Regions from separate parts of the Streptomyces sp. NPDC047880 genome, predicted to be linked through region 3. Evidence: riboswitches for the same ligand, from Rfam matches in the RefSeq annotation. Region 3 holds a riboswitch; each other region holds the start of a gene.
What was found. Region 3 has a riboswitch for cyclic di-AMP ahead of AB0937_RS17535 (transglycosylase family protein). Riboswitches for the same ligand answer to the same signal wherever they lie in the genome.
Positions count from the first base shown of each region.

Region 1: linked by a shared signal. The riboswitch ahead of AB0937_RS30690 (M23 family metallopeptidase) and the one ahead of AB0937_RS17535 (transglycosylase family protein) in region 3 are both predicted to bind cyclic di-AMP.
Region 2: linked by a shared signal. The riboswitch ahead of AB0937_RS18715 (peptidoglycan DD-metalloendopeptidase family protein) and the one ahead of AB0937_RS17535 (transglycosylase family protein) in region 3 are both predicted to bind cyclic di-AMP.
Region 4: linked by a shared signal. The riboswitch ahead of AB0937_RS24035 (NlpC/P60 family protein) and the one ahead of AB0937_RS17535 (transglycosylase family protein) in region 3 are both predicted to bind cyclic di-AMP.

Region 1 covers NZ_JBEZOK010000026.1:19,909-26,803, reverse strand. Annotated here, with positions in the region: gene AB0937_RS30715 (MarR family transcriptional regulator) at 1-113, opposite strand, end outside; gene ribA (GTP cyclohydrolase II) at 232-873, opposite strand; gene AB0937_RS30705 (MarR family transcriptional regulator) at 1,006-1,518, opposite strand; gene AB0937_RS30700 (dihydrofolate reductase family protein) at 1,596-2,726, shown strand; tRNA gene AB0937_RS30695 (tRNA-Met) at 2,792-2,865, shown strand; cyclic di-AMP (ydaO/yuaA leader) riboswitch at 3,152-3,307, shown strand; gene AB0937_RS30690 (M23 family metallopeptidase) at 3,319-4,353, shown strand; gene AB0937_RS30685 (aldo/keto reductase) at 4,508-5,452, shown strand; gene AB0937_RS30680 (PrsW family intramembrane metalloprotease) at 5,524-6,895, opposite strand, start outside.
Region 2 covers NZ_JBEZOK010000011.1:107,984-114,878, reverse strand. Annotated here, with positions in the region: gene AB0937_RS18740 (Glu/Leu/Phe/Val dehydrogenase dimerization domain-containing protein) at 1-365, shown strand, start outside; gene AB0937_RS18735 (TetR/AcrR family transcriptional regulator) at 464-1,105, shown strand; gene AB0937_RS18730 (class I SAM-dependent methyltransferase) at 1,157-2,296, shown strand; gene AB0937_RS18725 (SGNH/GDSL hydrolase family protein) at 2,711-3,496, opposite strand; partial or broken gene AB0937_RS18720 (DUF6250 domain-containing protein) at 3,642-3,883, opposite strand; gene AB0937_RS18715 (peptidoglycan DD-metalloendopeptidase family protein) at 4,036-4,950, opposite strand; cyclic di-AMP (ydaO/yuaA leader) riboswitch at 4,955-5,109, opposite strand; gene AB0937_RS18710 (alpha-galactosidase) at 5,424-6,895, opposite strand, start outside.
Region 3 covers NZ_JBEZOK010000010.1:92,765-99,659, reverse strand. Annotated here, with positions in the region: gene AB0937_RS17550 (nucleoside triphosphate pyrophosphohydrolase) at 1-626, shown strand, start outside; gene AB0937_RS17545 (cytochrome P450) at 762-2,060, shown strand; gene AB0937_RS17540 (transglycosylase family protein) at 2,181-3,146, shown strand; cyclic di-AMP (ydaO/yuaA leader) riboswitch at 3,374-3,540, shown strand; gene AB0937_RS17535 (transglycosylase family protein) at 3,545-4,231, shown strand; gene eno (phosphopyruvate hydratase) at 4,492-5,772, shown strand; gene AB0937_RS17525 (septum formation initiator family protein) at 5,891-6,367, shown strand; gene AB0937_RS17520 (DUF501 domain-containing protein) at 6,421-6,895, shown strand, end outside.
Region 4 covers NZ_JBEZOK010000016.1:187,374-194,268, forward strand. Annotated here, with positions in the region: gene AB0937_RS24025 (M23 family metallopeptidase) at 1-94, shown strand, start outside; gene pcrA (DNA helicase PcrA) at 192-2,669, opposite strand; cyclic di-AMP (ydaO/yuaA leader) riboswitch at 2,984-3,155, shown strand; gene AB0937_RS24035 (NlpC/P60 family protein) at 3,164-4,351, shown strand; gene AB0937_RS24040 (hypothetical protein) at 4,476-5,405, shown strand; gene AB0937_RS24045 (hypothetical protein) at 5,383-5,736, opposite strand; gene AB0937_RS24050 (NlpC/P60 family protein) at 6,155-6,895, shown strand, end outside.

The DNA.
Region 1 (6,895 bases), on a different contig from region 3:
GACCACAGCGCCACCAGGCTCTCCACAGCATCGGTGATCTGCGCTGCGACGGCCTCCGGGCCCTCGCCCGGTCCCCTCGCCCGGTGGTTGCCGGGGCCGCCGAGATCGGTCACGAAACGGTCACTTCCATAAAGGCGCGGGTACTGATGAGGTCGCCCTCTTGCAAAGGCTGTACCCGATGAACCGAAGGGCAAGCAGCCCGGTTCAGTGCCCGGCCGGACCGGCGGCCGGTCAGCCCGCGTTGAGCTCCGCCAGCGCAGCGAGCGGCAGCGTGTGCTGGGTCTGGAGGACTTTCGCGCGCAGGTAGCGGACGTTGTGGGCGGTGGTGAAGACGCCGGTGGGGACCCGGTCGCGGACGTCGACGCCCAGCGATCGCAACTGGTCGGCCTTGTCGGGGTTGTTGGAGAGCAGGTCCAGTTCGCCGATGCCCAGGGCCCGGAGCATCTGGGCCGCCGCCGTGTAGTCGCGGGCGTCCTCCGGCAGCCCGAGCGCCGCGTTCGCCTCGTAGGTGTCGAGCCCCTCGTCCTGGAGGGCGTACGCGTCGAGCTTGTTGTAGAGGCCGATGCCGCGGCCCTCCTGGCGGAGGTAGAGAAGGACGCCGCCGCGCTCGGCGATGCGCTCGACCGCCTCGCGCAGCTGCGGGCCGCAGTCGCAGCGGGCGCTGCCGAACACGTCCCCGGTCAGGCACTCGGAGTGCAGCCGCACCAGCGGGACCGGGCCGGGTTCGCCGAGGACCACGGCGACGTGCTCCTGGCCGTCGGCCAGCCCGTGGAAGGTGACGAGCTCGGCGTCGGCCTCGTAGCCGTCGTGGAAGCGCAGCGGGACCCGGACGCGGGAGCGCGGGGTGGCGATGACGGCGGGAGTGTCGGGCATGCGGGGCCTCCGGGTTCCGTTCCTGTTCGGCTGCACAGCCGTAGTGCTTCAGATTTGAAGCAGATCCACGATCGGAACCCTACTCGTGCTTTAAATTTGAAGCAAAGAGAATCCGGCTCTATGTGATGCGCGTCACGAGCAGGGCGACGACCTCCGTCGCCACGGCACGTCGTCCGCCGCCGGCCGGGTCCCGTCCTCCTGGAGCCCCTGCGCGATCGCCGCGGAGATCTCCTCCAGCTGGCCCACCTGCTCCTCGCTGAGCCGGTCGAACAGGGAGCTGCGCACGGTCTCTACGTGCCCCGGCGCCGCGCGCTCCAGCACGGCGAACCCCTCGTCGGTCAGCGCCGCGATACTGCCGCGCTTGTCGTACCGGCAGGCCTCGCGCCGCAGCATGCCGTCCTTCTCCAGCCGTGTGACCGCGTACGTCAGCCGGCTTCGCGTGATCTTCAGCCGCTCGGCGAGATCGGTCATGCGCAGCCGCCGCTCCGGGGACTCCGACAGGACGGACAGGATGGAGTAGTACAGGTGTGGCATGCCGGCGTCCTGCTGGAGCTGCCGGTCGATCGCGTCCTCCAGGAGCAGCGAGGCGGCGATGTAGGCGCGCCAGGCGCGCTGCTCCTCGGGGGTGAGCCAGCGAGTCGTCATGCCGCCAGTGTAGGTTTGTTTCAAACTTGAACCAAGCCCTGTCCCGTCCCGCAGTCCCGACCAGCCGCGGAGCACCGATGCCTCACCCGTACGTCCTGCTGTCCGCCGCCGTCTCACTCGACGGCTACCTGGACGACACCGGGCCCGACCGCCTGCTGCTGTCCAGCCCGGCCGACTTCGACCGGGTCGACGAGGTCCGGGCCGACGTCGACGCGATCCTGATCGGCGCCGGCACCATCCGCGCCGACAACCCGCGCCTGCTGGTGAACTCGGAGCAGCGCCGGGCCGCCCGCACGGCCGCGGGCAAGCCCGCGTACCCGCTCAAGGTCACCGTCAGCGGTTCGGGCGACCTCGACCCGGACGCCCGCTTCTGGCACACCGGCGGCGAGAAGCTCCTCTACACGACCGACCGGGGCGCCGAGCGCGCCCGTGCGCTCGGCCTCGCCGCCGACGTCGTCCCGCTCGGCGCCGGCCTCGACTGGCGGCGGCTGCTCACGCACCTGCACGACGTCCGGGGTGTACGGCGGCTCATGGTCGAGGGCGGCGGTCTGATCCACACGCAGCTCCTCACCCAGGGCCTCGCCGACGAACTCCAGCTGGTCCTCGCCCCGCTCTTCGTGGGCGACCCCCGGGCGCCCCGCCTCTTCGGCCCCGGCGGCTACCAGGGGGGCCGGCTCCGGCTGCTGGAGTCGCGGCAGATCGAGGACGTCGTCCTGATGCGCTACGAACCGACCGCCCCGGGCACCGGTTCCCTGCCCGCCGCAGCCGATCACCACTGGCTGGCCCTCGCCTGCGAACTGGCCGAGAGCTGCCCGCCGTCGGGCACGGCGTTCAGCGTGGGCGCGGTCGTGGTCGCCGCCGACGGCACGGAACTGGCCCGCGGCCACTCCCGCGAGGGCGGCGACCCCGTGGTGCACGCCGAGGAGGCGGCCCTCGCCAAGCTCGACCCGGCCGACCCGCGGCTGCCCGGCGCGACGGTGTACAGCAGCCTCGAGCCGTGCGCCCGCCGCGCCTCCCGGCCCGCTCCCTGCGCCCGGCTGATCCTCGACGCGGGCGTACGGCGGGTCGTCACGGCCTGGCGCGAGCCGGACACCTTCGTGACGGACGCCGACGGCAGCGGCCTCCTGGCGGCGCGGGGAGTGGAGGTGCTGTTGCTCCCGGAACACGAGGAGCGGGCCAAGGCCCCGAACCGCCACCTGGTGCGCTGAGCGCGGGCCGGAGGGAGGGTGTGCGCGAGCAGTCCCGCGGATGGCGTACACTGGTGACACAACGACGCGGGGTGGAGCAGCTCGGTAGCTCGCTGGGCTCATAACCCAGAGGTCGCAGGTTCAAATCCTGTCCCCGCTACTGAAGGCCGAGGGCCGGAATCCAAAGGATTCCGGCCCTCGGTGCTTTCCCGGTGACTCGCTACGGTCGGTGAGCGAACCGTCCCGTTCCGCATAACAACTGACACACCGTCAAACCTCGTCGGCCACTTGTATGGTGGTCAACTCGCCCGATTTAAGTCGGTCATGGCAGGTAAGTCCGCGCGAAAAAGGTTAATGATCAAGTGGAATCGCTGGAATACCCCTCGCGCCTCCATTAACGTTCGATAACGCAGCGCGGTCGTCCCAGCCGTCACAGAAGGCGGCTCCGTGCGCACGCGCCGAATCCCGAAAGGGAACCGGGGAACCACCACTTGGGGTGAATCGGGCGTAACCACCGTGGAAGCACGGCAGGTATACGCGCGTAGGAGACCTTCCTGCTCCGAACCCGTCAGCTAACCCGGTAGGCGAGAAGGAAGGAAAGGAGTACGCCCACGTGGCGTCCAACCGGCCTGCCCCCACGGCCCCGTACGCGCCGAAGCGCGACACCGACACCTTCGGCTACGGCGGTCAGCGCACCGACGAGGGCCCGTTCCAGGAGTGGAACCCCACCGAGGAGTCCATCCGTCCCGTCCGCGGCCGGCATCGCGTCACCAAGCAGCGCGGCGGAGGTCTCGCCCGCAGCTCCACCGTCCTGGGCGTCGGCGTCATAGCCGCTGTGGGTGCCGGCGGCATGGCCAGTGCCCAGACCGGCAAGCCCCCGGTGTCCATCTCCGTTCCGGACCTGCCCTCGGTGGGTTCCCTCATCTCGGACGACGACACCCCCGAAGGTTCCGCCACCCCGCTCAGCAGCCTCGGCACCGTCACGGCGGACACCGAGCAGGCCAAGGGCGCCTCCGGTGCCGGCGAGGCGCTGCGCGCCCGGATCATGGCCCAGGTCGAGCACCAGCAGGACCAGATCGAGACCAAGGCCGCCCAGGACGCCGCGGCCGCCGCCGAGAAGGCCGCGGCGGAAGCCGTCGCCAAGGCGGAGGAGGAAGCCAAGGCCAAGGCCGCCGAGGCCAAGAAGAAAGCGGAGGAAGAGGCCAGGAAGAAGGCCGAGGCCGAGCGGCTCGCCGCCCTCGCCAAGCAGTTCACCCTGCCGACCTCCTCGTACACCCTCACCTCGACGTTCGGCCAGGCGGGCGCCTACTGGTCCTCCGGCTACCACACCGGCCTCGACTTCGCCGCCCCCACGGGCACGCCGATCAAGGCCGTGCACAGCGGCACCATCACCGAGGCGGGCTGGAACGGCTCCTACGGCTACAAGACCGTCCTCACCCTCGATGACGGCACCGAGATCTGGTACGCGCACCAGTCCTCCATCGGCGTCAGCGTCGGCCAGAAGGTCAGCACCGGCGACGTGATCGGCCGCGTGGGCGCCACCGGCAACGTCACCGGGGCGCACCTGCACCTCGAAGTCCACTCCGGCGGATCCGCCGGCGGCATCGACCCGATGGCGTGGCTGCGCGGCAAGGGACTGAACCCGTAAGCGGTACACATCCGTTGAAGCACCGCGACCGAAGACCGGCGGCCCTGACGACGACCCCCCGACGTCAGGGCCGCCGGTCTTCGGTCGCGGTGGTCACGGGAATTTCGCGTCCGTAGCGGAATGAGGTCCTCCCGTACGGTCGTTGACACGGGGCATGACTTCTCTTCTCAAGCTCGGCTCCTCCGACCTCGAGGTCTTCCCCCTCGCCCTCGGCGGCAACGTCTTCGGCTGGACCGCGGACGAGGCCCGGTCCTTCGACGTCCTCGACGCGTACACCGCCGTCGGCGGCAATTTCGTGGACACCGCCGACGTCTACTCGGCGTGGGCCGACGGCAACCGGGGCGGGGAGTCCGAGACCATCCTCGGCAAGTGGCTCGAGGCGCGCGGCAACCGCTCCGACGTCGTCGTCGCCACGAAGGTCAGCCGGCACCCCGAGTTCCAGGGACTGTCCGCCGCCAACATCACGGCCGCCGCCGACGCCTCCCTGCGGCGCCTGCGCACCGACTACATCGACCTCTACTACACCCACTTCGACCAGCCCGACGTGCCCGTCGAGGAGATCATCGGCGCGCTCGACGCCCTTGTGAAGGCGGGGAAGGTGCGGCACATCGCCGCCTCCAACATCTCCGCCGAGCGGCTGCGGACGTCCCTGGAGTTCTCCGACCGCGAGGGGCTCGCCCGCTACGTCGCCCTCCAGCCGCACTACAACCTGGTCTCCCGCGACACCTACGAGGGTGAGCTCCAGGACCTCGCCGAGCGGGCCGGCCTCGCGGCCGTTCCGTACTACGCGCTCGCGTCCGGTTTCCTCACGGGCAAGTACCGGCCCGGTACGCCGGTGGAGAGCGCGCGGGCGGGCGGTGCCGCCAGGCATCTGGAGACCGAGCGGGGGCGGCGGGTGCTCGCCGCCCTCGACGAGATCGCCGCGGCGCACGACGTGCCCGTCGCCACCGTGGCCCTCGCCTGGCTCGCCGCCCGGCCGACCGTGGCGGCGCCGATCGCTTCCGCACGGACGGTGGAGCAGCTGCCCGCACTGGTCGGCGTCGGGGAGCTGACGCTCTCCGAGGCCGAGGCCGAGCGGCTCACGGAGGCCTCGGCCTGAGCAGGCCACAGGAGGAGCTTCAGGGGCTGTGAACGGGGTGCGGCACCGGCCGCCAGGCCTCGGTCCGAGTACTAGGAGCGGTAGGGGTTGTAAGCGGGGTACGGCGTCGGGCGGGTCGGCTGGTGGGCGTAGCCGTAGCCGTACCCGTGTCCGTACACCCCGTGGACCGGCCAGGGCGGGGCCACCACCGGGACCGGAGGGGCGGTGATCCGCGCCGCGTGGTCCAGCGCGGGCCGGGACACCTCCCGGCGTCGCCACAGTTCGCCGAGCAGCTCCCGCTCCCGTACGGCGAAGTCCGCCCGGACGCCGCCCCGCCGGGCCCGGTGCCGCAGGAACGCCAGGGACGTCGCGTACGCCTCGTACCGGGCCACCTCCCGGGCCGCCGCCCTGCCGAGGTGGCGGCGGGCGTACTGGCGGGCGATCCGCCGGGCCCGCATCGAGCCGAGCGCGTACGGCTCGGCCGGGGTCAGCCAGCCGGCCACGGCGTAGGCGGGCAGCTCCGCCCGGATGGTCTTCAGCTCCCGCTGCCGCGTCCAGATCACCAGCCACGTCAGCAGCCCGAAGATGGGCACCATGAACGCCGCGTACACGGCGAAGAAGCCGTACTCGCCGAACGCCGACGAGCCGTTCCACATCGCGTGCATGCCCATCGCCAGCAGCAGCCCGGACAGCGGGAAGACGATCCGGCGCACGGGCCGGCGGGCCGCCGAGAGCGCGGAGATGCCGAAGCCGATGCCCGTGAGGACCGTGAACAGCGGATGCGCGAACGGCGACATGATGATGCGCACGAAGAAGGTCGCCGCCGTGACGGAGGCGATGCCGCTGCCGCCGGTCAGCTGGTCGGTGCCGAACGCGGTGCCCAGGTAGAGGATGTTCTCGGTGAAGGCGAAGCCGGTGGCGGTCACGCCGGCTATGACGACGCCGTCGACGATGCCGGTGAAGTCGCGACGCCGGAAGAGGAAGACCAGGAGTACGGCCGCCGCCTTGGCCGACTCCTCGACCACCGGCGCTATCACCGTCGCGCCGAGGGTGTCCGCGCTGGACGGGTCCGCCGTCGCCGTCGCTATCCATCTCGTCGCGAAGCTGTTGGCGACGATCGCTATCAGCGCCGCCGCGCAGGCGCCCCAGGCGAAGCAGAACACCAGGTTCCGCCAGGGGCCGGGTTCGACCCGGTCCAGCCAGCGGAACGCGGCTATCAGCAGGGGCACCGGCAGGACGGCCAGCCCCAGCCCGACCAGGAACCCCTCCGTACCGGTCTCCTCACGGACCAGGGCGAGGATGACCAGGCCGGATATCGCGAGGAGCGTGCTCAGCGCGCCGTAGCGCACCCAGGCGCGCTGCCACCAGTGGGCGTGCCGCAGGGAGCCGGGCGTGCCCGGGCCGGCGAAGGGGACGCCGTTGTCGGGACCGCTCGGGTACGAGGGGTGCGGGAGGCTGGTGGCC
Region 2 (6,895 bases), on a different contig from region 3:
CCGCCGTGTCGTACGCGGTCGACGCTGTCAACCAGGAGCGGATCACCGCCCGTTGGGTCGTGGAGGCCGCCAACATGCCCGTGCGCCCGGAGGCGGAGCTGCTGCTGGCCGCGCGCGGGGTGACCGTGCTGCCGGACGTCGTGGTCAACTCGGGTACCAATGCCTGGTGGTGGTGGACGCTGTTCGGGGACGTCGGCGCCGACGCCGAGGAGGCGTTCACCCACACCCGCCGCGCGATGCGGACCCTGGTCGAGCGGATGCTGGACCGCGCGCAGGCCGACGGGACGACACCGCGGGCCGCCGCCCACGCGATCGCGGCGGACCGGCTGCCGCTGATCGCGGAACGCTTCGGCTGGTTCCGGTGAGGCACCTGCCGCGCCCTCGGCGACTGCCGTCGCGGGCCCGGCAGGACCGGCCGGAACACCCCGTCGATGGGCCGCACGTGCATGGGTAGGGTGACGGCGTGACGAGAGTCCGGTTGAGTGTGGCCGAGCGGCGCGGGGATCTGCTGCGGGCCGCCATCGAGCAGATCGAGGCGAGGGGTGTGGCGGCCGTCAGGATCGCCGACGTGGCCTCGGCGCTCGGCGTGAGCAACGCGCTGGTCCTCTACCACTTCTCGACGAAGGAACAGCTGGTCGCCGCCGCGTTCCGGCACGCGGCGGAGGGCGATCTGGCCCATCTGCGCAGGCTGCTGGGCCGCCGCTCGCCGGCGCTGCGCCGCCTGCGGTCGGCCGTACGGTGGTACGCCCCGACGGGGCAGGCCAAGGGCTGGCGCCTGTGGATCGAGGGCTGGGCGGCGGCGTTGCGCGACCCCGTGCTGCGGGAGGTCGCCCAGGACCTGGACAGACAGTGGAAGGCGGCCATCGCCGAGGTCATCGCGGAGGGCGTGGCCGCCGGCGAGTTCCACTGCCCCGACCCGCACGGGGCGGCCCTCCGCCTCACCGCCCTTCTCGACGGCCTGGCCGTCCAGCTGACGTCCTACGAGGGCGCGGTGGCGCGAGCGCGGGCACAGGAGTGGGTGGAGGAGGCCCTCTCTCGTGAACTGAGCCTGGGAGCCCGCCGGGAGTCCCCCGAGGACGCTGGCTGCCGCGATGTGGGCCGCTGACCGTCACGGACCGGTTCGAAGACCGGCGGCGGCGCGGGAGATGATGAGCGGGTGAGCAAGGAGCACATCATTCGCCGGCCTGAGAGTTCGGGAGAGGAGCGCTGCGCCCTGTGGCGGTCGGAGAGCGGCGCGCCACCGCCGAAACAGGTGCTGGTGGCCGATGACCGGACGGACGCCGACACCGCGTTCCGTCTCGCGTGCGAGGGGACCTCGCTGTTATGGAACGGCGACTTCCAGAACGCCCGTCAGTTACTGCGGGCGATGGCACGCCGCGTCGACCGTAAACCGCCGAAGCGGGGGACGTCACCGGGGCAGAGCTTCCATCTGTACCGTCAAGCGCAGTCGAGGCGGGCGCGGATTCTGGGCATGCTGCTCGTGCCGGTCGAGGCGGGGCATGTCATCCCCCTGCGCCGGGCCCCGGACGTGCGGCTGGCCTGCGAGCAGGCATACGGGCGGTGCGATGAACCCTATGTTGTGTCATTGCGCGAGCTGCAGGGGGTCCTCGGGGCCGGCGAATGGCGCAAGAAGGGGGTCCACGTGCCGGCGCTCGGCGAGTCGATCACACCGCACTACGGTGTGTTCTCCCCGGTGCGGGGCGAGTACGTCGACCTGGTGGCCGATGCGCCGCTGCCGTCACAGGGCACGGTGTTCGACATCGGCACCGGCACGGGGGTTCTGGCCGCCGTCCTGGCGCGGCGCGGCGTCCGCCGGGTCGTGGCCACGGACCTCGACGCTCGTGCGCTCTCCTGCGCGCGGGAGAACATCGACCGACTGGGCCTGTCGTCCACCGTGGACATCCAGCAGGCCGACCTGTTCCCGAACGGCCGGGCCTCGTTGATCGTCTGCAACCCGCCGTGGCTTCCCGGCAGGGCCCGGACGCCGCTCGAACACGCGGTGTACGACACGGAAAGCCGGATGCTCCGCGGCTTCCTCGACGGACTGTCCGCCCATCTGGAACCGGGCGGTGAGGGGTGGCTCGTCATCTCGGACCTCGCCGAGCACCTGGGGCTGCGCTCCCGCACGGAGCTGACCGAACTGTTCGCCCGGGCGGGCCTGACGGTGGCGGGGCGTCTCGACGCCCGGCCGCTGCATCCCCGGGCCCATGACCCCGCTGATCCGCTGCACTCCGCCCGGAAGGCGGAAGTGACCTCCCTGTGGCGGCTGGCGCCGGGTGCGGGCGCCGCCGGCTGACCGTCGCGGCAGCGCGCGGACACCGGGAGCCTGACACGACCGTCAGGCTCCTGTGCGCCGCCAGTCACCGAACGACTCCGGTCGCAGCGAGTCGAGAGCGGACTCGAGGTCGAGCCGCTGCGCAGGAGATCGCCGTCATGGGCGTGCAAGGCGCGGCGAACGTGGTCGTCCGCCACCAGATCGGCACCGCGGACGATCCGGACATGCCGCCCCCCCCAGCGCAGGGCGCGGGACCCCACAGCAGTAGGAGAGCCGTGACCGTGTCCCGTCGCATTCCGTCGATGCGCGGCGTTCCACGGTACTGCAGTCGTGTCCGCGGTGGCGGTGCGGGCCGGGCGTGCGGGCGGCCGGGCCACACGGCCGGCACCGGCGTTCGGCGAGCAGACGCCGCACGCCCCGCACATCCGGCCACCGTCACGCCACCGACGCGATCCGCATCCTGATGTCGTCCGGCGACAGCGCGCCCTTGGCCGTCACGTGGTCGCCGGACGACTCCCCACGCAGCCGGCGCCCGATCCACGGCACCAGGAACTCGCGCGCCCAGGCGACGTTGTCCCGCCGCACGTCGAGCGCGCCGCGCGGGGGCAGCGGGGGCCACGCCTGCTCGGGGTCGGCCGGCACGTCGAGGCCGAGCACCTGGCCCGCGCGGAGCGCCACGCGCGTGTGCCCCTCGGGCGACAGGTGCAGCCGGTCGGCGTCCCAGGCCCGGCGGTCCTGCACGCTGCGCAGGGACCACAGGTCGAGCACCGGGCAGCCGTACCGGTCGGCGATGGCCCTCACATGTCCGTTGTACGTGGCGATCTTGCCGCGCAGGTGCTTGAGCACGGGCACGCCACGGGTGTCGAAACCGGTCGTCACCATGACCGTGCCGGACACGGCGGTGAGCTGGGCCAGCGCCCGTTCGAAGCGCTCGGCCACCTCGTCCGGGTCGGTGCCGGGCCGGATGATGTCGTTGCCCCCGGCGCAGAACGAGACGAGGTCCGGGGCCATGTCGACGGCCCGCGGCACCTGGTCCGCCACGATCTGGTCGAGGAGCTTTCCGCGTACGGCGAGATTGGTGTACCGGAAGTCGCCCTCGGGCCTGCGGTCGGCGAGCAGGACGGCGAACCGGTCGGCCCAGCCGACGAACGCCCCGTCGGGGCCGGGATCGCCGACGCCCTCGGTGAAGCTGTCCCCCACCGCCACGTACGACCCGATCACTGCTCTGCTGTCACTCTTCGAATCGTCTGCCACAGCAGCTCATGATTCACCTTCGAATGTGACTTACGCGACCGTAGGAAAGGGTTGACGGGCGGTGAGATAAGCCACTCCTAAAGTGTTCGCCAACTCCGGAATACCCCGCTTGTCAGGGATGTTTCGGGGTGAGCCGCCAGACCCGGAACCCGCTGATCCGGAAATGGCTCCAGACGGCCCGGAAGGCGAAGTGGCCACTCGTGCAGCCCGCGTAGTACGTCGTGAGGTGGTCGTACTCGTCGAGGGACCCGCCGCGCGGGGTCGCGAAAAGGTCGTCCGGGGAGCGGACGTCGTCGCGTTCCAGAAGTTGCCGAGGTCCGAGACCCGGTCGTCGGCCCCGCCCTCGGCGACGGGGTCGCGGTCCAGGCGAGCACGTACTCCGCCCCAACTGCCGTCGCCTGTCGATCCCCTGGGGCGGGCGCCCCCACGCGCACACACCGAAGGCCGGACCCGGGGATCGGGGTCCGGCCTTCGGAGGCGTGTCAGGCAGGTGGTCGTGCGGTGGGTCAGCCGACGGAGACGCCGTGCGAGCGCAGGAAGGCGACCGGGTCCACGTCCGAACCGTAGTCCGGCGTGGTGCGGATCTCGAAGTGCAGGTGCGGTCCGGTGACGTTGCCGGTCGCTCCGGAGAGGCCGACCTGCTGTCCGGCGGTCACGGTCTGACCGGCCGACACGGAGAGCTGGGACAGATGGGCGTACTGGGCGTAGTGGCCGTCGTTCAGCTTGATGACGACCTGGTTGCCGTAGGCGCCGCCCCAGCCGGCGGAGACGACCGTGCCGGCGCCGACGGCCTTGAGGGACGTGCCGGTCGGAACGACGAAGTCGACACCGGTGTGGTAGCCGCTGGACCACATGCTGCCGGACATGTGGTACGGGGTGCCGACAGTGACACCGGCCACCGGCAGGGTGTAGCCACTGGAGTTGCTCTCGGCGGCGGGCTTGGCGGCGGCCGGCTTCGCGGCGCTCTGGGCCTTCGGGGCCGACTCGGCGGCGGAGGGCTTCGGGGCCGAGGCCTTCGGCGCGGAGGGGGCCGAGGCCTTCGGGGCGGTCGCCGCCTTCTTGCCGATCGAGAGCTTCAGGCCCGGGTGGATCAGCGAGGGGTCGGAGCCCACGGCCTCACGGTTGTCCGCGTAGAGCTTCTTCCAACCGCCGCTGACATTCTGCTGGTCGGCGATCCTGGCGAGGTAATCTCCGGCCTTCACGGTGTACGTGTGGGCGCCATGGTTCTTTTCGGCGGCCTTTTTCCCGGTGGCCGGAGCGGACTGCACGGCCTTTTCCGGAGCCGACTGCGGCGTAGCGGCATGGGCGCCGGCGGCCCCCATGAGCGGCAGGGCGAGAGCGGCCCCACCGGTTCCGGCGACGGCGATGGAGCGGGTGAAACGCTGGGTCTTGGGACGGCGGTGCTTACCCTTCGCGGGCATGGCGAATTCCTCTCCGTCGCCTGCGAGGTGAGCTGTCGGGTGCGGGCTGGAGATGCCCGGCCGCGGGGGCGCGGCTGAACCCCAAGCCGTTCCGGGAACCGGAACAGGCGTCTTACCTGTGGGTCCCCCGCTCCTGCCGTGCTTCGGGTCAGTGTGTGCGGGCTCCGGGCGGCGGCAGGATTAGGCGTCCGTCCGGATTGGTGTGGAACGTAAGCGACCGAGACGCAATGGGACAAGCTTGCGGTTGCCGCTGACGACATTTTTCCCGACACGTGGGCACGTGCGCTGTCACCGAGCGTGGATTACCGATCTCCCGCTTTGCTCAATACCCCTGAACAATACGGGGATTACGTGAACATGGCGACAGCGGATCGTCACGAATATGACGATGGTCACGCACCCCGACCCCATCTCCTTTACGATCGGGGCACGTCATGCCTTAGCGGCCGAAATTCCCCATTCGGACAGAACGACTACTTCCGCTTAAGCCGGACGACCGTGGCATCCAGGTCTCCGCGCAGACCGACCCGCAACCCGTGGTGCAGCAGGAGCCCCCCACGGTGAACTTCGCCCGTTTCGAGGCATTCGTACGATGCCTCCGGGTCGAGTCCGCGCAGCCGGAGCGCCGGAACGGACTCGCCGTAGCGCTGCGCCTGGAGCCAGGCGAGGACGACGGTCTCGTCGCCGAGGACGTACTGCACGGCGCTCAGCCCGCCCTGCGGGGGCCGCAGCCGGTACAGGTCGCCGCGCTGCACCAGGGGTCGGATCTCCTTGTACAACCCCACCCACTCGCCCGCCTCGGCGAGTTCCCCGGGCGTCCACTGCGTGAGGTCGCCGCCGACTCCGAGCACCCCGGCCATGGCGCTGACGAACCGGAACCGCAGCGAACTGGCCCGGTGGTTGAGCATGGCGTTCGGGCTGTCCGTGACCCAGGCGGCCATGACCCGGGCCGGATGGATCTGGCTGAAGCCGTGCTGGATGGCGAGCCGGTCGAGGGGGTCGGTGTTGTCGGAGGTCCACACCTGGTCCGTGCGGCTCAGCACACCGAGGTCGATCCGGCCGCCGCCACCCGAGCAGGACTCGAAGGCCACCCCCGGATGGGCGGCCCGCAGCCGGTCCAGCAAGGCGTACAGGCCGTGGACGTGGTCGACCCACAGCCGCTGCGGGTAGGCGTCGTCCGGCCATCCGGCGTCGGTGAAGCAGCGGTTGAAATCCCACTTGACGTAGTCGATCGGCGCACTGGAAAGGAGCCCGTCGAGCTGCTCCCACAGGTACTCCCGGACGTCCTCACGCGCGAGGTTCAGTACGAGCTGATTACGGAATTCCGTCCGCTTTCGTCCTGTTTGGTACTGAACCCAGTCGGGATACGCCCGGTACAGGTCGCTGTCCGGGTTGACCATCTCGGGCTCCACCCAGATCCCGAACTGCATGCCGAGGCTGTGCACGTGGTCGGCGAGCGGCTTCAGTCCGCCCGGGAAACGGCCGGGGTTCGGGGTCCAGTCGCCGAGGCCGGCCCGGTCGCTGGTGCGTGCCCCGAACCAGCCGTCGTCGACCACGAACAGCTCGACACCCATGGCCGCGGCCCGCTCGGCGAGCGCCCGCTGCTGCTCCTCGGAGATGTCGAACTCGGTGGCCTCCCAGGAGTTGAACAGCACCGGCCGGTCCCGCCCGGCGTCCGGGATCACATGGGCCCGCTGGTAGGCGTGCCAGGCGCGGCTCGCCCCGCCGAAGCCGCCGTCGCTGTAGAGCCCGGCGAAGACGGGGGTCGTGTACGACTCGCCCGTGCCGAGCATCAGCAGGCCGGAGTCGTCGTGGCCGGCACCGCCGGTGATCTGCACGCGCGCGTCCGGGAGCTGGGCCACGGCGATGCGCCAGGACCCGGACCAGCCCAGGGCGCAGCTGTAGACCTCGCCGTGCTCCTCGGTGGCCTCGGTGTCGAGGGCGA
Region 3 (6,895 bases):
ACCTTCCCGGCGCCCGCCTCCTCGACCTCGTCCAGGTCATGGACCGCATCCGCGCCGAGTGCCCCTGGTCCTCGCGGCAGACCCACGAGGGCCTGGCCAAGTACGGCATCGAGGAGGCGTACGAGCTCGTCGAGGCGATCGAGGAGGGCGACCGTGACGAACTGCGCGAAGAACTCGGCGACGTCCTCCTCCAGGTCGTCTTCCACGCCCGCATCGCCGAGGAGGGCCGCCCGGAGGACGGCGAGGAACCCTTCTCCATCGACGACGTGGCCGGCGGCATTGTCGCCAAGCTGATCCACCGCCACCCGCATGTCTTCGGCGACGCGACGGCCACCACCCCCGAGGAGGTCAAGGAGCACTGGCTGCGCACCAAGGCGGTCGAGAAGCAGCGCACCTCGATCACCGAGGGCATCCCCCTCGGCCAGCCCGGCCTCGCCCTCGCCGCCAAGCTGGCCTCCCGCGTCCGCACGGCGAACCTGGACATACCCCTCCCGCCCGTCGAGGGCATCGGCTACGACCTCCTGGCCCTGGCCGTCCGCGCCGAGTCGGAGGGCGTCGACCCGGAGGCGGCCCTGAGAGCGGCGGCCCGCGCCTACCGCGACGCGATCCGGCAGGCCGAAGGCTAGGGCCCGGCGTTCGGAGCAGGCCGGCGTCGCCGGGCCCGGGGCCTGTCGGACCGGGGCGGGGCGTGCCGGGGGGCCCGCTCGGCCGAGCACCGACGCCGGGCGGGGGGACCGCAGGAAGCCGGATACGGTCGACGCGTGACCGACCAGCACAGGCCCAGCCCGCCCCCGCCCGCTCCCGACCTCTTCACCTGGGAGTTCGCGAGCGACCCCTACCCCGCCTACGCCTGGCTCCGCGAGCACAGCCCCGTCCACCGGACGCGGCTCCCGAGCGGTGTGGAGGCATGGCTGGTCACGCGGTACGCCGACGCCAAGCAGACGCTCGCCGACCCCCGGCTCTCCAAGAACCCGGCGCATCACGACGAACCGGCGCACGCCAAGGGCAAGACGGGGATCCCCGGGGAGCGCAAGGCGGAGCTGATGACGCACCTGCTCAACATCGACCCGCCGGACCACACCCGGCTGCGGCGGCTCGTGTCCAAGGCGTTCACGCCCCGCCGGGTCGCCGAGTTCGCGCCGCGGGTGCAGGAGCTCACCGACACCCTCATCGACGGATTCGCGGCGAAGGGCTCCGCCGACCTGATCCACGAGTTCGCCTTCCCGCTCCCCATCTACGCCATCTGCGACCTGCTCGGCGTCCCGCGTGAGGACCAGGACGACTTCCGCGACTGGGCGGGCATGATGATCCGTCACCAGGGCGGACCCAGGGGCGGCGTGGCGCGGTCCGTGAAGAAGATGCGCGGCTATCTCGCCGACCTCATCCACCGCAAGCGCGAGGCGCTGCCGGCCGAGCCAGCCCTGGGTGAGGACCTCATCTCGGGTCTGATCCGCGCCTCCGACCACGGCGAGCACCTCACCGAGAACGAGGCGGCGGCCATGGCCTTCATCCTGCTGTTCGCCGGATTCGAGACGACCGTCAACCTGATCGGCAACGGCACCTACGCCCTGCTCACCCACCCCGGGCAGCGTGCCCGGCTCCAGGCGTCCCTGGCCGCGGGGGAGAGCGCCCTCCTGGAGACCGGCGTCGAGGAACTCCTCCGCTACGACGGCCCCGTCGAACTCGCCACCTGGCGCTTCGCCACGCAGTCCCTCACCCTCGGCGGGCAGCGCATCGAGGAGGGCGACCCCGTCCTCGTCGTGCTGGCCGCCGCGGACCGGGACCCGGAGCGGTTCGCCGATCCGGACGTCCTGGACCTCTCCCGCCGTGACAACCAGCACCTCGGATACGGCCACGGCATCCACTACTGCCTCGGCGCCCCGCTGGCCCGCCTGGAGGGCCAGACCGCGCTCGCCACGCTCCTCACCCGGCTCCCGGACCTCCGGCTCGCCGTGGATCCGGCCGAGCTGAGGTGGCGTGGCGGCCTCATCATGCGGGGGCTGCGCACGCTGCCGGTGGAGTTCGCACCGGCCGGACGTGACGAAACATCAGGTCTGTGATCTTCACGTGATCTGCGCGGCATGAACTTGTGACAAGTGATCGTCTGCCGATACGTTCACCCATCAACGCGGCCGGTATCGCGCCGCGTCGGTCACTGCTGTCACGTGAAAGGTCTCCGTATGCTCTCCGGGAACGGTCGGCACCGTCGCCCCCGCCAGGCTCCGGCTCTCCTCGTCGCGGCCGGAGTGACCGGCTCCGCCATCGCGATCCCCCTCCTCGGGGCCTCCGGCGCCAGCGCGGCCGACGGCACGACCTGGGACCGGGTCGCGGACTGCGAGTCCGGCGGCGCCTGGAGCCAGAACAGCGGCAACGGCTACTACGGCGGCCTGCAGTTGTCCCAGGAGGACTGGGAGGGCCACGGCGGCCTCGACTACGCCGCGAGCGCCGACCTGGCCAGCCGCTCCCAGCAGATAGCCGTGGCCGAGAGAATCCTCGCCGACCAGGGGGTCGGCGCATGGCGCACCTGTGGCCTGCTCTCCGGCCTCGAACAGGACAAGGAATCAGATTCATCCGAATCGTCGGAATCGTCCGACTCGTCCGGTGAAGTGGACTCGCCCGGTTTGCTCGACTCGCTCGGTTCGTCCCTGTCGGAGAGCGCTTCCCCGTCGCCCTCGTCGTCGCCTGACGGGTCGTCGGCCTCGAAGGATGAGAACGCCGATCCGGACAAGTCGCCCGAATCCACCGAATCGCCGAAGGGTCGGCAGTCCGGCAGCTCCTCGTCGGCCGGCTCCAAGGGTGACAAGTCCAACTCGCAGTCCGCGGGCGACTCCTCGGAGCTGACCGACACCGGCTCCGGCCGCCATCGCGGCCCCAGCGCCGACGAGACCCGGGAGTCCGAGGACGGTCGTACGGGCGGGTCCACGGGCCGGCACGCCTCGCGCGGTGACGACAGCTCCCGCGACGCCTCCGAGGGTGCCTACATCGTGGGTGTCGGCGACAGCCTCTGGTCCATCGCCGACTCCCTTGACGTCAGCGGCGGATGGCACGAGCTCTACGAGAGCAACGAGAAGTCCGTCGGCGCCGACCCGGACCTCATCCTCCCCGGTGAGAAGCTCACGGTGGAGGGCGAAGCGGACGAGAAGTAGCTGTTCGGGCAGTGCGGAAACCGGGGCGGAAGTCGCCCCGAAACCGTGCGAGTTAGCGCCCCGATTCGCGGCTGATGTCCCGTTTGGGGCCCTGAGAGATAGATCTCAGAAGCCCTGATCGTCTTTGAAATTCCGCCGATCGCGTGTCTACGGTCATGACCGCTCGCCACCGCGAGCCCCGGCTGCCGCAACGCCGAATCCTGCCAGCGGCCGCACGGGAACAGTCGTCGCGTCAAGCGCCGTAGGCAGGAGCGGGGGACCCAAGGTAGGTGCCCGACCGGCAGGTTGTGCCGGAAGGGCTTGGGGTGAAGCCGTGTCCCGGGAGGGACGCGGCCGGGCAACTCAACCGGCCCGAACCCGACAGCTCACCTCGCAGGCGTCGGTGAGGGGATCCATCCATGCTGTTTTCCAGCAAGGGCAAGCACCGTCGTCCGTCCAAGGCCACCCGTGCCATCGCCGTCGCCGGTGTCGCCGGCGCCGCCGTCGCCGCCCCGCTGATGGCGGCCGGCAACGCCTCCGCCGCCACCGCCTCCGAGTGGGACGCGGTCGCCCAGTGCGAGTCCGGCGGCGACTGGTCCATCAACACCGGCAACGGCTACTACGGCGGTCTGCAGTTCTCCGCCTCCACCTGGGCCGCTTACGGCGGCACCCAGTACGCTTCCACCGCCGACAAGGCCAGCAAGGACCAGCAGATCCAGGTCGCCGAGAAGGTCCTGGCGAGCCAGGGCAAGGGCGCCTGGCCGGTCTGTGGCAAGGGCCTGTCGAGCGCCGGCTACACCGGCGGCGGCTCCTCGAGCGACTCCGGCAGCACCTCGCAGCAGAGCACCGACTCCCGCGAGACCCAGCAGCAGCCGGCCTCCCGCTCCGACGAGCGCCCGGCGGCCAAGAAGACCGTCACCACCCCGACCGGCAAGAAGGTCAAGAAGGGCGACGGCGAGTACAAGGTCGTCAAGGGCGACACCCTCAGCTCGATCGCCGCGGACAAGAAGGTCAAGGGCGGCTGGGAGAAGCTGTTCGAGCTGAACAAGGACATCCTCGAGGACGCCAACCTCATCTACCCGGGCCAGCAGCTGCACCTGAAGTAAGCAGCGGCCCACCCGGACCCTCCCGGGTCCACGGGCTCCCCGCCCCGGTGCGTCACCCCCCGTACGCACCGGGGCGGGGTTTTTTCGGCAACGGGCTTTGTTCCGTTCGGAAACAATTTACTCTCGGTTCTGTCCATGAGGTGGGCGACCCGGTGGCCGATCGCCCCGGGCCGGTTAGGCTCATGTCGCGAGCCACCGGGCCCGCACCTCGCCGGGTCCGCGCGACCCGCGTACCGCGTCACATCAAGAAGGAGATGCTCGTGCCGTCCATCGACGTCGTCGTAGCCCGGGAAATCCTGGACTCCCGAGGCAACCCCACGGTCGAGGTCGAGGTCGGCCTCGACGACGGCAGCACCGGTCGTGCCGCCGTCCCGTCCGGCGCCTCCACGGGCGCCTTCGAGGCCATCGAGCTCCGCGACGGCGACTCGAACCGCTACCTCGGCAAGGGCGTGGAGAAGGCCGTCCTCGCCGTCATCGAGCAGATCGGCCCGGAGCTGGTCGGCTATGACGCCACCGAGCAGCGCCTGATCGACCAGGCGATGTTCGACCTGGACGCCACCGACAACAAGGGCTCCCTCGGCGCCAACGCCATCCTCGGCGTCTCGCTCGCCGTCGCCCACGCCGCCTCCGAGGCCAGCGACCTGCCGCTGTTCCGCTACCTGGGCGGCCCCAACGCGCACCTGCTGCCGGTGCCGATGATGAACATCCTGAACGGCGGCTCGCACGCCGACTCCAACGTGGACATCCAGGAGTTCATGATCGCCCCGATCGGCGCGGAGTCCTTCTCCGAGGCCCTGCGCTGGGGTGCCGAGGTCTACCACACGCTGAAGAAGGTCCTGAAGAGCAAGGGCCTGGCCACCGGCCTCGGCGACGAGGGCGGCTTCGCCCCGAACCTCGGCTCCAACCGCGAGGCCCTCGACCTCATCCTCGAGGCCATCAAGGAGGCCGGCTACACCCCCGGCGAGCAGATCGCCCTCGCCCTCGACGTCGCCGCCTCCGAGTTCTACAAGGACGGCTCCTACACCTTCGAGGGCAAGACCCGCTCCGCCGCCGAGATGACCGAGTACTACGCGGAGCTCGTCGACGCGTACCCGCTCGTCTCCATCGAGGACCCGCTGTTCGAGGACGACTGGGAGGGCTGGAAGACCATCACCGCCAAGCTCGGTGACAAGGTCCAGCTCGTCGGCGACGACCTGTTCGTCACCAACCCCGAGCGCCTCGCCCGCGGCATCGAGGAGGGCGCGGCCAACGCGCTGCTCGTGAAGGTGAACCAGATCGGTTCGCTCACCGAGACGCTGGACGCCGTCGAGCTGGCCCAGCGCAACGGCTTCAAGTGCATGATGTCCCACCGATCCGGCGAGACCGAGGACGTCACCATCGCCGACCTGGCCGTCGCGACCAACTGCGGCCAGATCAAGACCGGCGCCCCGGCCCGCTCCGAGCGCGTCGCCAAGTACAACCAGCTGCTGCGCATCGAGGAGATCCTCGACGACGCCGCGGTCTACGCCGGCCGCAGCGCCTTCCCGCGGTTCAAGGGCTGACCCGGCACTGACCCCTACGGGGTCAAGCCGTAGCCAGTCGTACGTACGTCCCCGTACCCGGTCCCGTACCGTGTCCGGGGACGTACGCGCGTAGGACGGTGGAGCGGGAGGCGGACAGATGGCCGTGAAGGACCGGGACCGGTTCTCCACCGCGACCAGGATCCGGTTGCTCGGCGAGCAGACCGCGGCCCGGGTCTACCGTTCCCAGACCAGGCGCCAGGCCCGCCGCTCGCGGCTGACCGGCCGGGCCGCGCTGCTCGCCCTGGTGATGTGCTCGCTGATCGTGGCCCTGGCCTACCCGATGCGGGAGTACGTCTCGCAGCGCGCCGAGATCGACGACCTGCAGCGCGAGCAGCGGCAGGCCCGTGAGCGCGTCGAACGGCTGCGCGACCTGAAGGCGCGCTGGCAGGACGACGCGTACGCCGAGCAGCAGATCCGGCAGCGGTTGCACTACGTGATGCCGGGGGAGACGGGCTTCATCGTCGTCGACCCGCACGCGGCGAAGCAGTCGCGCACCGACCTGGGGGCGGCCGACCGTCCCTGGTACTCGAACGTCTGGGACGGGGTCGACAAGGCCGACGCCTCCGACCGGTGACCCGAACCCCTGCCAGTGACCCGAAACCAGAGAAAGACAGCCTGAAGACAGTCATGGAAACGCCCCCGCCGACCACCCCGCGCACCGAGCCGACCGACGCCGACGTCGAGGCCTTCAAGCAGCAGCTCGGTCGGCCCCCGCGCGGTCTGCGCGCGATCGCGCACCGCTGCCCGTGCGGACAGCCCGACGTCGTCGAGACGGCCCCGCGGCTGCCGGACGGCACGCCGTTCCCCACGCTATACTACCTGACGTGCCCGAAGGCGAACTCGGCCATCGGCACGCTGGAGGCCAACGGCGTGATGAAGGAGATGACCGAGCGGCTCGGCTCGGACCCGGAGCTGGCCGCGGCCTACCGCGCCGCGCACGAGGACTACATCCGGCGGCGCGACGAGATCGAGGAGCTGAAGAACTTCCCGAGCGCGGGGGGCATGCCGGACCGGGTGAAGTGCCTGCACGTCCTGGTGGCCCACTCGCTGGCCGCGGGGCCGGGGGTGAACCCGCTGGGCGACGAGGCGCTGGCGATGCTGC
Region 4 (6,895 bases), on a different contig from region 3:
CGGTCCGCATCTGCACTTCGAGGTGCGCCCGGCCGGCGGCTCGGCGATCGACCCCCTCCCGTGGCTGCGCAGCCACGGCATCGACCCGACGTAACGTCCCGGCAGCCGCGGACCTCGCCCGCCTCGAGTGATCTCCCGGCAGCCCCCACCCGCGTTGTGCGCGCAGGGGACCGCCGGTTCACCTCACGTCGCTACAGCTTCTCCACCGGCGCGTACCGCAGCAGCAGCCGCTTCGGCTTGGTGTCCCCGAAGTCGATCGTCGCCTCGGCGTTGCCGCCCGTGCCCTTGACCGCGACGACGGTCCCGAGTCCGAACTGGTCGTGTGTGACCCGGTCCCCGACCGCCAGTGACACCACCGGCTTCTCGGAGGTGCGGCGCGTGGCGAAACCGGAGGCTCCCGACGCCGACGAGCGCGAGCGGGAGGACGACAGCGAGGCCGCCACCGCCGAGACCGGCCCGGAGGACGCGGGCGCGGTCGCTCCCGTCCGCTTCCACTCCACGTGGGCCGGGGGGATCTCCTCCAGGAACCGGGAGGGCGGGTTGTACGAGGGCTGGCCCCAGGCGCTGCGCAGGGTGGACCGCGTCAGATACAGCCGCTCCCGCGCGCGTGTGATGCCGACGTAGGCCAGGCGCCGCTCCTCCTCCAGCTCCTTGGTCTGGCCGAGGGCGCGCATGTGCGGGAAGACGCCGTCCTCCATGCCGGTCAGGAAGACGACCGGGAACTCCAGGCCCTTGGCGGTGTGCAGGGTCATCAGCGTGATGACCCCGTCGCCGTCCTCCTCGTCGGGGATCTGGTCGGAGTCGGCGACCAGCGCGACCTGCTCGAGGAAGTCGGACAGGGAGGGCTGCTCGTCCTCGCCGCGCTCCTGTTCGAACTCCATGGCGACGGCGGCGAGTTCCTGGAGGTTCTCGATCCGGGTCTCGTCCTGCGGGTCGGTGGAGGCCTGGAGTTCGGCGAGGTAGCCGGTGCGTTCCAGGACGGCTTCCAGCACCGTGGCCGGTCCGGCGCCGGACTCGACGATGGTGCGGAGGTCCTCCATCAGCGCGTTGAACCGCTTGACGGCGTTGGTGGAGCGCGCGGCCATGCCGTACGCCTCGTCGACGCGCTTGAGCGCCTGCGGGAAGCTGATCTTCTCCCGCTGGGACAGGGCGTCGATCATCGCCTCGGCGCGGTCGCCGATGCCCCGCTTGGGGACGTTGAGGATCCGGCGCAGCGGCACCGAGTCCTCGGGGTTGGACAGCACGCGCAGGTAGGCCAGGACGTCCCGGACCTCCTTGCGCTCGTAGAAGCGGACGCCGCCGACGACCTTGTAGGGCAGGCCGACGCGGATGAAGACCTCTTCGAAGACACGGGACTGGGCGTTGGTGCGGTAGAAGACGGCGACGTCGCCGGCCTTGGCCTCGCCGGTGTCCGTGAGGCGGTCTATCTCGTCGGCGACGAACTGCGCCTCGTCGTGCTCGGTGTCGGCGACGTAGCCGGTGATCCGGGCGCCGGTGCCCGCGTTGGTCCACAGGTTCTTGGGGCGGCGGGACTCGTTGCGCTCGATGACGGCGTTGGCGGCGCTGAGGATCGTCTGTGTGGAGCGGTAGTTCTGCTCGAGCAGGATCGTCGTCGCGTCCGGGTAGTCCTCCTCGAACTGGAGGATGTTGCGGATCGTCGCGCCGCGGAAGGCGTAGATCGACTGGTCGGCGTCACCCACCACGCACAGCTCGGCGGGCGGGATCTCGGCCTCGGGCGGCACGTCGACCGGGTGCTCGGAGGTGCCGACCAGCTCGCGGACCAGGGCGTACTGCGCGTGGTTGGTGTCCTGGTACTCGTCGACCAGGACGTGCCGGAAGCGGCGGCGGTAGTGCTCGGCGACGTCCGGGAAGGCGCGCAGCAGGTTGACCGTCGTCATGATCAGGTCGTCGAAGTCGAGCGCGTTCGCCTCGCGCAGCCGCGACTGGTACATGGCGTAGGCCTGGGCGAGGGTCTTCTCGAAGCCGTCGGTGGCCTGGGCGGCGAAGTCCTCCTCGTCGATCAGCTCGTTCTTCAGGTTGCTGATCTTGGCGCTGAAGGACTTCGGCGGGAAACGCTTGGGGTCGAGGTCCAGGTCGCGGCAGACCAGGGCCATCAGGCGCTTGGAGTCGGCGGCGTCGTAGATCGAGAAGGAGGAGGTGAAGCCGAGCTTCTTGCTCTCCCGTCGCAGGATGCGCACGCACGCGCTGTGGAAGGTCATGACCCACATGGCGTTCGCGCGCGGGCCGACGAGCTGCTCGACACGCTCCTTCATCTCGCCGGCGGCCTTGTTGGTGAACGTGATCGCGAGGATCTGGCCCGGGTGCACGTCCCGCTCGGCGAGCAGGTGGGCGATGCGGTGCGTGAGCACACGGGTCTTGCCGGAGCCGGCGCCGGCCACGATGAGCAGGGGGGAGCCGGAGTGGACGACGGCGGCGCGCTGGTTGTCGTTCAGCCCTTCCAGCAGCGCGGCGGAGTCGATCACCGGGCGGGGGGCGCCGTCGCGGTAGTAGGCGTCCCGGTCCGGGGGCGTGTCGAACTTCCCGCCGAACAGATAGTCCGGGATCGGCTCCGGAACGTGATCGTCCTCGGGCGGCGGCGGGGGCTCGTCGGCCGGGCCCCGCTGGGCCTGGAGGTTCGCCAGGAAGTTGTCGTCAAAGAGGCTGCTCATCGCTCTCCGAGTCTAGGGCGCCCCACTGACAGCCCGCCGCCGCCCTGAGAACATCCCCGCGCGACCGACGGCCGGCCGAGCACCCGGCGGCGCGTTGTCGCCCTCCATGACCGCATGATCACGCCCTGCTACACCCACCCCATATGCGGATCTACAACCATCAATCCCCCTTGATCGCTCACTCTCGGCAACGCCCGGGGATAAGGTCACGAAAATGTATCGGGCATATCACCCATCAACCTTCACAGGGGCCACACGAGTTGGCTACCGTGCGACCAGGCCGCATGACCCCCACCGGCGAACGTCGCCGGGCCGCGCGGCCTCCGCCGAGTCCGGTGTGCCGCAGCGGCAGCCGGAGCCGGGGACCCAACCGTGAACCTGGGGTGAATCGGCCCGACTCCCTGTGCGGAGAGGCCGTAGGGCAAACCTTCCGAACCACCCGCCCGAACCCGACAGCTAACCCGGTAGGCGGAACATGGAAGGAGTCGCCTCCCTTGGCGTCGCACCGCAAGTCGCGTCCTACGGGTACGCGCGTGGCAGGCATACGGACCCCCGCCCTGGCAACGGCGGCCCTCACCTCCGTGGCCCTGCTCTCCCAGTCGGCCAACGCCGCCCCCGCGGCCGACGACAAGCCCAGCCTCGAGGAAATCGAGAAGAAGGTCGACGACCTGTACCGCCAGGCCGAGTCGGCGACCGACAAGTACAACGCGGCCAAGGAGAAGACCGCGAAGCAGCGCAAGCGCGTCGACACCCTCCTCGACGACGTCGCCCAGCGCACCCAGAAGCTCAACGAGGCGCGCGAGGAGCTGGGTTCCTTCGCCTCCGCCCAGTACCGCACCGGCGCCGCCGCCCCGGACACGGCGACGTTCCTGCTGGCGGACACCCCGCAGGACTACTTCGACCAGACCCAGCTGATGGACCGGATGACGGGCCGCCAGAAGGTCGCGGTCGACGATTACGTCACCCAGCAGTCCGAGACGATGAAGAAGCGCCAGGAGGCCACCGAGAGCCTCGAGACGCTCACCGAGTCGCAGGGCGACCTGAAGACGGCCAAGGCCACCGTCCAGCGCAAGCTCGCCGACGCGCGCGAGCTGATGTCGAAGCTGACCGCCGAGGAGAAGGCCCGGCTCGCGGCGATCGAGAAGGCAGAGCGGGAGGAGGCCGCCCGCAAGGCCGACGAGCTGGCCCGGCAGCAGGCCGCGCGGCAGCAGGCGCAGGAGGAGGCCGCCCGGCAGCAGGACGGCGGGACGGCCTCGTCGGGCTCCACTGGATCCACGGGCTCCGGCTCGCCCTCCTCGACGGCCCCGGCCGACTCCTCGTACGCCTCCAAGGCCGACAAGGCGCTGGCCTTCGCCCGCGCCCAGATCGGCAAGCCGTACGTGTGGGGCGCCGTCGGGCCCGGCTCGTACGACTGCTCGGGCCTGACCCAGGCCGCCTGGAAGGCCGCGGGCGTCACCCTGCCGCGCACGACCTACGACCAGGTGAACGCCGGAACCACGGTTCCGCTCTCCCAGGCCCAGCCCGGCGACCTGGTCTTCTTCTACGACGACGTCACCCACGTCGGGATCTACATCGGAAACGGCATGATGATCCACGCCCCGAAGCCCGGGACGTACGTCCGCGAGGAGTCGATCTACTACGACGGCGAGTCGGCGATCCACAGCGTGGTCCGCCCGGCCTGACCGGTCCCGTCACGTCTTCGAGGGGCACGGGCGCACGTTCCTGCGGGGCAAGGTCGCACGTTTTTGAGGGGCACGCGCGCGTGCCCCTCTCTCCTCGCGCGCGCCGCTCTCTAGCATCGGCGCTATGTCCGGTCCCTCCCTGTTCGCCACCTGGTGGTCGACATACGCGCTGGCGACCGGCATCGTGTCGGTCGGCCTGGACTCGGCGGGGTACGCGGTCCTCGCCCGCATCACCCTCGCCCTGGCCTGCGCGGGCTGGCTGGGGGCGGCCGCGGGCCTGGCCCAGCGGGCGCACGGCGAGTGGCGGACGGAGACGCCGGCCGAGCTCACCATGGTGGCGGCGACCGCCGTCCTCGGCACCGGCTTCTTGGCGACCGGACAGCAGACCCTGGCGGCGGCGCTGCTGGCGCTCGCCATGGTGCTCTGGGCGGTGCTGCTCACCACGGAGGCCCAGGGGCGCCGCGGAACGGTGTTCCTGCGCTGCGTGGCCACCGAGGGGCTCGCCGTGCTCGGCGCGACGCTCGCCGCAGCCGACGCGGCGGCCTGGCTCGCCCACGCGGCCCTCGTGCTGTTCTGGCTGGGACTCACGCTCTACGGCTTCGCCCTGTTCCGGTTCCAGCCCCGGCAGGTGGAGGAGGGGCGCGGGGACCAGTGGCTGGCGGCCGGCGCCCTCGCCCTCTCCGCACTCGCCGGGGCGCGTCTCCTCGCCGCCGACAGCCCGCGCCTGTACCTGTGGAACGAGGAGAACGCCGACGTCCTGCGCACGACGACGGTCACGCTGCTCGTGCTCGCACTGGTCGCCTGCGTCGCCCTGCTCCTCGCCGAGCTCTTCTGGCCCCGGCACCGCTACGACGTACGGCGCTGGGCGACCGTGTTCGCCGCGGTCGTGACGGCCGAGGCCGCCCTCGCGGTCGCCGCCGCTCTCGGCGTCCCCTGGCTCGATGTCGCCGGGGAGGTGCTGCTGTGGATCGCGGTGGCCGCCTGGCTCGGGTGCACCGTCTGGGCCCTCGCCTCCGCCCGGCGTTCCCGGATCAGGTCCAGAGCACGGCGATGAAGACGTTCGCCGTGGTCAGCAGACCCACCAGGCCGAAGAGGCCTTTGTCGACCTTCTCGTCGTCCCGCTTCACGTAGACCAGGCCGAGGATCACGATCAGCAGGGCCAGCTTCACGCCGATCTTGATGTTGTTCACGGTCTGGTCGTCGGCCTGGTTGAGGCCGACCAGGATCACACCCGTGACCAGCATCGTGAACGCACCGTGCAGCATCGCGGGGGTGAAGCGGGCGGTGCCCTCGCCCATCGCCTTCATCTGGGTGAGGAAGCCGCCCAGGAGCGAGGCGATGCCGATGATGTGGAGGCCGACGAAGAGGTGGATGAGTACGTCCATGGGGCCGGAGCCTAATCAGGGCCTCCAGGGCCGCCCGACACCGGCCCATGGGTACACACATGCACCCCATAGCATCCGATCACGGTCACTCGCTGACGATTCGACGCATCGGTCATCACGCTGAGTGAAGTAGACGGCGCCGCAGCGGACTCGCGGTCGCATACGGTCACCGTCGGTCCTCTCGAGACACTTCCGCACACCCGCCACCGGCCCGCCACAGTGACGCTTAGCGTCCCCACCAGGTGCCCGGCTCCCCACCGCCGCCCGGGCCAGGGGCGGCAGTCGGACACCACCGCCGAAACAGTCCGGCGGCGGTCCGCTCCCCCTGTGCGGGCCGTCGCCGGACGCGCAGGCCGCCCGTCCGCTCCCCGCCGGCGGCCGCACCCGCCGGCGGTCGAGGAAAGGACGTGGCCTCCAGTTGGCAGCGCACCGCAAGCCCCGACAGCGCGCATTGGGTGGCGGCAAGGCCCGTACGGCCGTCACGATCGCCCTCGCGGGCGCGGCGACGGCGACGGGCTTCGACGGAACCGGACACGCCGAACCACAGCTCACCCCCGGCCAGGTCAAGGCCAAGGTGGACCAGCTGTACCAGGAGGCGGAGGTCGCCACCGAGAAGTACAACGGCGCGAAGGAGAAGGCCGCGGCGGCCGGGCAGCGGCTGAGGGACCTCCAGGACCAGGCGGCGCGCAAGGAGGAGCGTCTCAACTCCGCCCGCGACGCCCTGGGATCGGTCGCCGCCGCGCAGTACCGCGCCGGTGGTATCGACCCCGCGGTGCAGCTCGCCCTCTCCGACGATCCCGACCGGTACCTCGAGAACGCCGAGTTCGTCGAGCGGGCCGAGACCCGGCAGAGCGCCGCCGTGGCGCGTGTGCGCAAGCAGCTCCGGGAGATCGAGCAGCTGCGCGGCGCCGCCCACATCGAGCTGACGTCCCTGAAGTCGCGGCAGGGCGAGCTGAAGCGGCACAAGAGGACGATCACCGGCAGGCTGGGATCGGCACAGCGGCTGCTGTCCCGGCTCGACGCGCAGGAACGTTCCCCGCTGGGCGTCTCCCAGGACCGGGCCTCGCGGTCGGCGGACGGCCGGGACGCTCTCGCGGCCCCGGGCTCCGCCTCGTCCCAGGCGCCCGACTCCCGCGCGGGCGCAGCCGTCTCCTACGCC